Regions from separate parts of the Candidatus Villigracilis proximus genome, predicted to be linked through region 2. Evidence: a T-box and tRNA genes for the amino acid it is inferred to sense, from the RefSeq annotation. Region 2 holds a T-box; the other holds one or more tRNA genes.
What was found. A T-box is a leader RNA that pairs with one kind of tRNA and senses whether it is charged. The one in region 2 lies ahead of pheS (phenylalanine--tRNA ligase subunit alpha), so its partner is inferred to be a tRNA-Phe.
Positions count from the first base shown of each region.

Region 1 (4,209 bases), on a different contig from region 2:
AAAAATTCAACCCAACGCAAAAAACCAGCGGATGTAATGTCTATGTTTTGCATGGAGGGATTATCGATCTGCGGTTTTATTCCCTGATTGCACCATTCAAAGATTTGAGATACGAATATATTTTTTTATTAGATGTATGTCGCTTGAAGACGTACACACGACTAACCTGAGTGGTTTTCCCAAGTTGCGCAAGCACTTGATTGATGCAGTCTTCCCAGTTGGAGGATTTCAGGAATTGTTCCGCTGAAAATCCAACGGCTTTGATGATTTCTTCTCTGCGTTGTATGGCTTCTTCAGCATGTTTTTGATCCGTTATGTCCAGGAGAATTCCCTGCCAGAAGAGGGGAGTGCCATCTTCTCCGAGGACAATAGATGCGTCCTCTTTGATCCAAACATAGTGTCCATCTTGATGACGCATTCTGTATTCAATTCGAAAAGGCTCACCAGTTTGATCGGTTCGAATATCCTCACTCAATACGCGTTCTCTATCATTTGGGTGCAGGGAGTTTTTCCATAAATTATCCCCAGATTCCCACTCCTGTGGAGTATAGCCAAGTAAATCCTTCAAGCGTGGACTTATGTACTGGGTCGTTTCAGGTTGATCGAATTTATCCATGAAAACAACGGCCGGCAATTTTTCTACAAGCATCCGATAGCGTTCTTCTGTATTAAATAATGCGTTTTCCGCTTTTTTTTTGTTTTGTAATATCAGTAACGAACCCTTCAAAGTACAAAACCTTGCCTGCTTTATTTTTTACAGCGCGGGCATTGGTGGATGTCCATATTATGCTTCCATCTTTTCTTATATTTATTGCCTCAAATTTTTCGACACTCCATTTTGTGATAACAAGCTGGTAAATTGTTCCCGGCTTTCTGGTGACAGGTGTATTTGTGAACTTATGTCGCTGATTTCTTTTATCATCTCTTCCGGCGATCTGTACCCATATATATTTGCCATTGCCGCGTTGACATTTATAAAATACCCCCCGGGTGCTGATCGAAAAATCCCTTCTGTGGTGGATTCAAAAAGATCTGAAAAATTTTGTTACGCTGCTTTTTGGGAAATACTATTTTTCTTTATAAGGAAAAATAATATGATGGCGGTGAGGATTACATAAAGCCAGCCTTTGTAGGTTTGAATCAATGCCAATTGAATTGGGTTAATGAATAAAATTCCCGCGAATCTATCTGATAGGAGAATCCAAGTTCCTCCTATCAGAATGTAGATAAGAGTAATTTTTAGCGCGGGTGAAATTTTTGAGGTAATCATAGGTAAATGAATAGTGCCTTCTGTCTAAATTTATTATAGGCTTTTTTAGTGAAATTTCCATGCCAAATAAATTGTAATTGGCATGGAAATAAAAAATTCTTCTCAGAGAAAAACAAAAAAGCAAACCAAAACGGTTTGCTTTTTGAAGAGGCGTCGAGGGGATTTGAACCCCTGATGAGGATTTTGCAGACCCTTGCCTTACCACTTGGCCACGACGCCATATACACAATGAGGATTGCTGACTGAAATGTATTCCAATCTACAATCCTCCATGTTTGAGCGGGCGATGGGATTCGAACCCACGACCTTCTCCTTGGCAAGGAGACGTACTACCACTGTACTACGCCCGCAGATTTTCGGCTATTATATCAGCCGAGAGTGCCGAGACCCAGGATCGAACTGGGGACACCGCGATTTTCAGTCGCGTGCTCTACCAACTGAGCTATCTCGGCCTGTGTATTTTTTTGTTAAGCGTCCGTGATTTTACACGCACTTATACAGATTGTCAAGAAAAGCTTTGCATTTATATTTGATGTGATTAATGTATTGTCCACTTCTTGACTTTTTGTATTCATTTCGATATAATGTTAGGTCGCTGTCCAAGTGGGGCAGTTACAATCGTTTCATAACTCAGCCGAAAGTCAGGAGAGAAGAATGGCATCTTCTTTGTCCCAAAAAAGTTACGCACGTATTCCAGTTAAGCTCGACCTTCCTAATTTAATAGAAGTACAACTTGATTCGTTTGAAAGACTCAAGAAGGAAGGTTTAGGCGATCTCTTTCACGAGGTGTCGCCGATTGAGTCTTATAACAAAGGGATGAAATTATTTTTCCCGAGTCGTGGCCCTGAGTCTCAACAGTGGGGTCTTAAATACTGGTTTGGAGAACCCAAGCATACAATTGAAGAGTGTGTGGAGCGCGATCTCACATACTCCAGTCCATTATATGTTTCCGTTCTTTTAGCTGGCCCAGATGTCCCCGAACCCATCAAGCAGGATATTTTCCTTGGTGATTTCCCGGAAATGACCGACAAAGGTACGTTCATTGTAAATGGAACCGAACGCGTTGTCGTGTCGCAATTGATTCGTTCTCCTGGTGTTTACTTTGAAGCTCCAGCAGATCGCGCAACCGGTCGTCCGCTTGCGATGGCAAAGCTTATTCCTGATCGTGGTGCGTGGATGGAGTTCGAGACTCGCAAGTCTGATTACATCATCCTTAAGTTCAATCGTAAACGAACCGTCCCGATCACTGTTTTCTTGCGGGCGCTTGCTGCGGTCTCTGATGGCATTAAAGATTCTCCCATCAAGACTGGTTCCGATGAAGAAATTCTTTCCATTTTTAAGGATGTGGATAATAACCCTGAGCGCATGTTCATGGCTTCCACACTTAAACAAGAACCTGATTGGAAAGCCTCCAACCAACCGATTGCTGAACAGGCACTGATTGAGTTTTTCAAAAAGATGCGCCCTGGCGATCCTGCTACGCTTGATAATGCCCGTCAGTTCCTTGAGGAACAACTATTTGACCAACGGCATTACGATCTGGAGCGGGTTGGCCGTTACAAGTTGAATCAAAAACTCGACTTGACCATTCCGATTCCTCATCGCACGGTTTTCAAAGAGTGACATCATTCGACTGATCCGCCGTATGATTCAGATCAATAATGGTGCGGAACGGGCTGACGATATTGATCATCTTGGTAATCGCCGTGTAAAGACGGTGGGTGAGTTGATCCAGAACAAGCTGCGCATCGGTCTGCGACGGATGGAACGCGTCATCAAAGAACGTATGTCCATTCGTGACCAGGAGCAGTTGTCACCGGTAACATTGGTCAATATCCGCCCCGTAGTCGCTGCATTGCGCGAATTCTTCGGTTCGTCACAACTTTCACAGTTCATGGATCAAACCAATCCTCTGGCTGAGTTGCGCCACAAACGCACACTTTCTGCTTAGGGCCAGGCGGTCTTCGCCGTGAGCGCGCAGGTTTCGATGTTCGCGATGTTCACCATTCCCATTATGGACGTATTTGTCCGATTGAGACGCCTGAAGGCCCAAACATTGGTCTTATCGGCCGTTTGGCCTCTTTTGCTCGTGTAAATGAATATGGTTTTATTGAGACACCGTACCGCAGAGTGTACAAGGCCATGCTTTCAAATGATGAACGCTTGGAAGGTCGTACTTTGCGCGAGGATATTTATGATCCCAAGAGTGAAGAATTGCTTTTCAAATCCGGAACTCTTATTGACGCCAAAGTTTTGAAGAGACTTTCAAGATTTGAGAGCGAAGCCAGCATCGTTCCGTACGTTTCTGACGAAATTATTTACCTTTCTGCAGATGCAGAAGATAAATATACGATTGCCCAGGCAAACGCTCAGTTAACAACCAGCAAGGAATTCTCCCGTGAACGTATTTCCTGCCGTTATCACTCAGGTTTTATGTTCTCCAATTCTGAATCAATTGATTATATGGATGTGGCACCACACCAGGTTGTTGGTATCAGCGCGGCTTTGATCCCATTCCTTGAACATGATGACGCCAACCGCGCGCTCATGGGCTCGAACATGATGGCCCAGGCTGTTCCATTGGTGCGTCCCGAAATCCCGCTGGTTTCTACAGGGATGGAAGGTCACGCTGCATTGGATTCAGGCCAGGTCGTAGTCGCAGAAGCGGATGGTGAGGTTGTCTCGGTAACGGGATCCACAATCACCGTCAAAGAAAAGAAAAGTGGAAATCGCGTCTATCAACTCCGCAAGTATCAACGTTCCAATCAAAGCACCTGTATTGATCAGCGCCCATCTGTAGTGAAGGGACAGTTGATCAAAAAAGGCGATATTATCGCTGACTCTTCTTCTACCGATAGTGGTCAACTTGCACTCGGTCAAAATGTTGTAATTGCCTTCCTCTCATGGGAGGGTGGTAACTTTGAAGATGCTATTTTGCT
Region 1 covers NZ_JADJUO010000005.1:182,382-186,590, forward strand. Annotated here, with positions in the region: gene IPL71_RS07325 (PAS domain S-box protein) at 1-53, opposite strand, end outside; gene IPL71_RS07330 (PAS domain-containing protein) at 77-727, opposite strand; gene IPL71_RS25810 (PAS domain S-box protein) at 669-860, opposite strand; partial or broken gene IPL71_RS25815 (PAS domain-containing protein) at 809-1,027, opposite strand; tRNA gene IPL71_RS07335 (tRNA-Cys) at 1,419-1,489, opposite strand; tRNA gene IPL71_RS07340 (tRNA-Gly) at 1,549-1,620, opposite strand; tRNA gene IPL71_RS07345 (tRNA-Phe) at 1,650-1,722, opposite strand; partial or broken gene IPL71_RS07350 (DNA-directed RNA polymerase subunit beta) at 1,925-4,209, shown strand, end outside.
Region 1: it has a tRNA-Phe gene. The T-box ahead of pheS (phenylalanine--tRNA ligase subunit alpha) is inferred to sense a tRNA for this amino acid. The anticodon was not compared.

Region 2 (4,209 bases):
TTCATGGCTGTGAGTTTGCGTTTCACGCCATCAAGTGTGACGAGTTCTTCACCTTCCTGTGCGGTGCGGGTGATGATTTTGATCTTTTTATCGCCGGCACGTTCCTTGAGAACGTCATAGTCAAAAGCGTGGAGAGGTTCGCCGAGTTCAATCATGGCGTAGTTTGTGGCATCGACGATGTTATTGATGGCGCGCACGCCCGCGAGTTTTAATCTGCGCTGAATTTGATACGGGCTGGGCTTGATTTCCACATTGCGGATTAATCCCGCCACGAAGCGCGGATTTAGTTCCGAGTTGATAATTTCAATCGAAACTAAATCTTCAACTGATGCGCCGGACGTTTTGAGTTCGATCACAGGCTGCTTCAACTTGCGGCCCGTCAGCGCGGCCAGTTCACGCGCGATGCCGATCACATTTGCGTTACGCGCCATGTTCGGCAGAATGGAAATATCCAACACGGCATCGCCGATGTAATCAGCGAGAGGCATGCCCACCGGTGCATCGTCATCAAGAATGATGATGCCGTCGCTTTCCTCTGTGATGCCGAGCTCCTTTTCGGAGCAGACCATCGAGTATGAATCCACACCGCGGATCTTGGCGCGTTTGAGAGTCATCAAGACCTGTCCATCCGCGTGACCATCATACAGTGTGGAGCCTTCTTTGGCATACGCTACTTTGATCGGTTTCTCAAGTTTCCCCGCACCTTTCAAATGGAAGATATTCGGCGCGCCGGTTAAGACAACCTGTTCCTGCTGACCATCGAACAGGTCAAGCAGAGTCAACTTGTCTGCGTTGGGATGCGCTTTCACTTCACGAATTTCAGCAACGACAATTTTTTCCTTGTCCCAGGCGATGCCGTTGGTCTTGAATTCATGTTTTTCGCCGGCGCCATAAACAGGCATGGGCAGACCCGCGTAGAGAATCTCATCCACTTCGAGACCGGCGAGAGTCAACTTGCGTGCAAGGTCTTCGACAGTTAATCCATCGAGATCAATAAAATCTTTTAGCCATGATATAGGTAGTTTCATAATTCACTTCCTTTTATTTACCACAAAGTGTCACAAAGGAGCACAAAGGTTTTAAATTTTCTTTTTTTTCCTTTTTTTTTTCTTCGTGGTTAAGAGCTTTAGAATTGTTCAAGGAACCGCACGTCATTGCCCCAGAAATAACGAATGTCGTTGATCTTATTTCTCAGCATCAACTGACGCTCGGGGCCCATGCCGAAGGCGAAGCCGGTATAGCGTTTAGGATCGTAGCCGCCGTTTTGCAGCACGTTCGGGTGGACCATGCCGCAGCCGAGAATTTCAAGCCAGCCCGAATTCTTGCAGACCTGGCAGCCCTTTCCGCCGCAGACAAAACATTCCACATCCACTTCGGCAGAGGGTTCGGTGAATGGGAAGTACGAAGCGCGAAATCTACGCGTGCTTCCTGTCCGAACATGCGCCGCGCAAAATCGGTGAGTGTACCTTTCAAATCAGCGAACGTGATCCCTTCGCCAACAGCCAGCCCTTCCACTTGGTTGAACTGAATTTCAGAACGCGCTGTGATCTGCTCATAGCGATAGCACATACCCGGCAGCGCAATGCGGATCGGAGGCGGGTTCTGCGGGTTGGTCGCCACAGCCTCGCGCATCGCGCGGATCTGTCCCGGTGAGGTGTGAGTGCGCATCAAGATCGGGTTGTCTTCGCGCCCTTCACTTTCCACATAAAACGAATCCTGCATTTCGCGCGCGGGGTGATGCGGCGCAAAGTTCAGCATTTGGAAATTCATTTCATCGGTTTCCACTTCGCGCGATGTGTAGACCTGAAACCCCATCTCCGCGAGAATGTCCAACACACTGCGCAGTTGCTGCGTGGCGGGGTGTAAACGTCCGATGTTCACATCGCGGCCGGGCAGGGTGACATCCAGTTTTTCTTCTTCGAGGGATTTCGCCAACGCGGCATTTTTCACCGCTTGAACTTTTTCCTCCAAAGCAGATTCCAACGCCACTTTGACACGGTTCGCAGCCGCGCCGACAACTGGTTTCTCTTCCTTTGAGAGTTTCCCAAACCCGGCAAAGACCTGCATCAGCGGTGAACTGCGCCCGACATTTGCTGTGCGCCATGCATCGAGAGCGGCCTGGTCATTAATCGATGCCAGACTCTCCAGTGCGGCCTTTTCGATCTCGTTCAATTTATCCAACATACGTGCCTCCTTGGTTACCAGACTTCGGAAGTCTCTTTTGGAGTCTTCATCATGGAAGTTTTACAAGAAAGACTTCCGAAGTCTATTTTTACGATGGCCAAAAACAAAAACCTCCCGTCCACAAATAATGGGACGAGAGGGAGTTCTCGTGGTACCACCCAAATTCATCGCTAAGCGATGCACTTCGCGCCGACATTCATCGGCTTCTCGAATAACGTTGAGAATACGGTTCAGACTACTAGAAAATCATTCACCTGAACGGCTCAAGAGGGAACTTCAACTGATTTCGGTCGAGTACAACTTTCACCCTTGCGTTGCACATCTCTGGCGGCTTCCGTCAGTTTACTTTCCTCTGTCACAGCCTTTAATTTGATTAATGCAATTATCTGCGGAATTCAAGGGATGTCAAGGCTTGGAAAATGTTCGGGGACTGGCGGGCAGGCCGCAGGTTAAGAAAGATGCGCTGATCGAGATGCGGGAATGTTTTCGGCGGGAAAATTCAAAAGATGGCGACCCTGTTTGGGCCGCCATCTTTTATCCTAAAAAATTATGGGCAGGACACTTTATATTTTGTCTCGCTTGTTTTTTCGTTTGGCTTGGTGATAATCAGTTTTACCCAATAATCGCCCGCCGGAAATGACGGGGTGAAACTGCCTTCGATGGTTTGGGTTTCGGCTTTTTTGAATTCAATCGTGTATACCGTGAGGGAGCCGCCTTGCTGGGTTTCAAAATGCCATTCCACTTTGGCCGGGCCGTTGGTGGTGATGCTGCCTTTGATCGTGATCGGTTGTATGGGGCCGATACAACCCGGCAGGATGATTTCCTTCGGATCAAGCTTTAAGCTGACATCTGTTACCGATGCGATGGGCGGATTGATCACTTGAAGATTTGCGAGATTGCCCGCGGTGACGGTGACACTGCTTGCGACCCAGCAAGGTTTGCCGGGGTCATTGACCGTGGTCACATACCACCAGGTGGCATCGCCATTCTTGCCCTGAATCGTAGCTGTCTGACCGACCAGCAGCGAACCGATGGAGATCCAATCGGTGCTGGGGCCGAGGCGGCAGTTGACTCCTTTATCGAGCGGCCAGGCGATGGGAATGGTTGGCGTGGGTGTGAAAGTGGGCAACGGTGTTTCTGTTGGAATCAAAGTTTGGGTTGGGATGAGTGTTTCGGTTGGCAGGCCGGGTGTTGTGGTAATGACGATTGGCGTTTGTGTGGCGGCTCCGCCTGCGGGCAGATTGCAGGCCAGCATTGATAATGCTAAAACAAGACTTGCTGTAAAAGTGCGTTTGTTCATAAATTCTTTTCTCCTTGTTATATGATAATGGCTAATGATAAGAAGTATGGCTCTATGCGGCAATGACCCATTGGTTAGTTAACTCAAATTGTACCCTGCTAACTTTCTACGAAGATTAAATGCATCACTTGCTCTGCCGGCTTCAGGTTTTATTTTTATGTGACATTTGTCCATTATCAATGATGGCGCGCTTGAGTATGATGTTAAGCATGGAACCTGTAACGCACGATCAACTTATAAATGAAGTTTTGCATCACACCCAAACAGACCCGCATAAACGGGCTTCGGGTCTTTCGGATTTTATTCTCGGCGCGCAGGATGGACTGGTTAACGTGCTTGGGGTTGTGCTGGGGATTGCGGCGGCCACGAGTGATGCCCGTATTGTTTTAGTGGCCGGGCTCGCCACTACTTTTGCTGAATCCATTTCGATGGGGGCTGTGGCTTATACCACCACACTGGCCGATGCAGATTTATATCAAAGCGAACGCGAGCGCGAGTATCGTCACATTAAAGAAACGCCGCATCTTGAAATTAAAGAGATCCGCGATATTTATGAAAGCAAAGGGTTTAGCGGGGAATTGCTGGATCGTATCGTGGAAACGATCACTGCCAACAATGATGTCTGGGTGGCGGTGATGATGGCGGAGGAGCATCAACTCGCGCCAGTGGACCGTAAGTCTGCGATTCGTGCCGCGCTGGTAGTTGGTTTTGCCGCGATTGCCGGA
Region 2 covers NZ_JADJUO010000036.1:89,703-93,911, reverse strand. Annotated here, with positions in the region: gene IPL71_RS24090 (phenylalanine--tRNA ligase subunit beta) at 1-1,028, opposite strand, end outside; partial or broken gene pheS (phenylalanine--tRNA ligase subunit alpha) at 1,127-2,184, opposite strand; T-box leader at 2,310-2,552, opposite strand; gene IPL71_RS24080 (SH3 domain-containing protein) at 2,732-3,484, opposite strand; gene IPL71_RS24075 (VIT1/CCC1 transporter family protein) at 3,604-4,209, shown strand, end outside.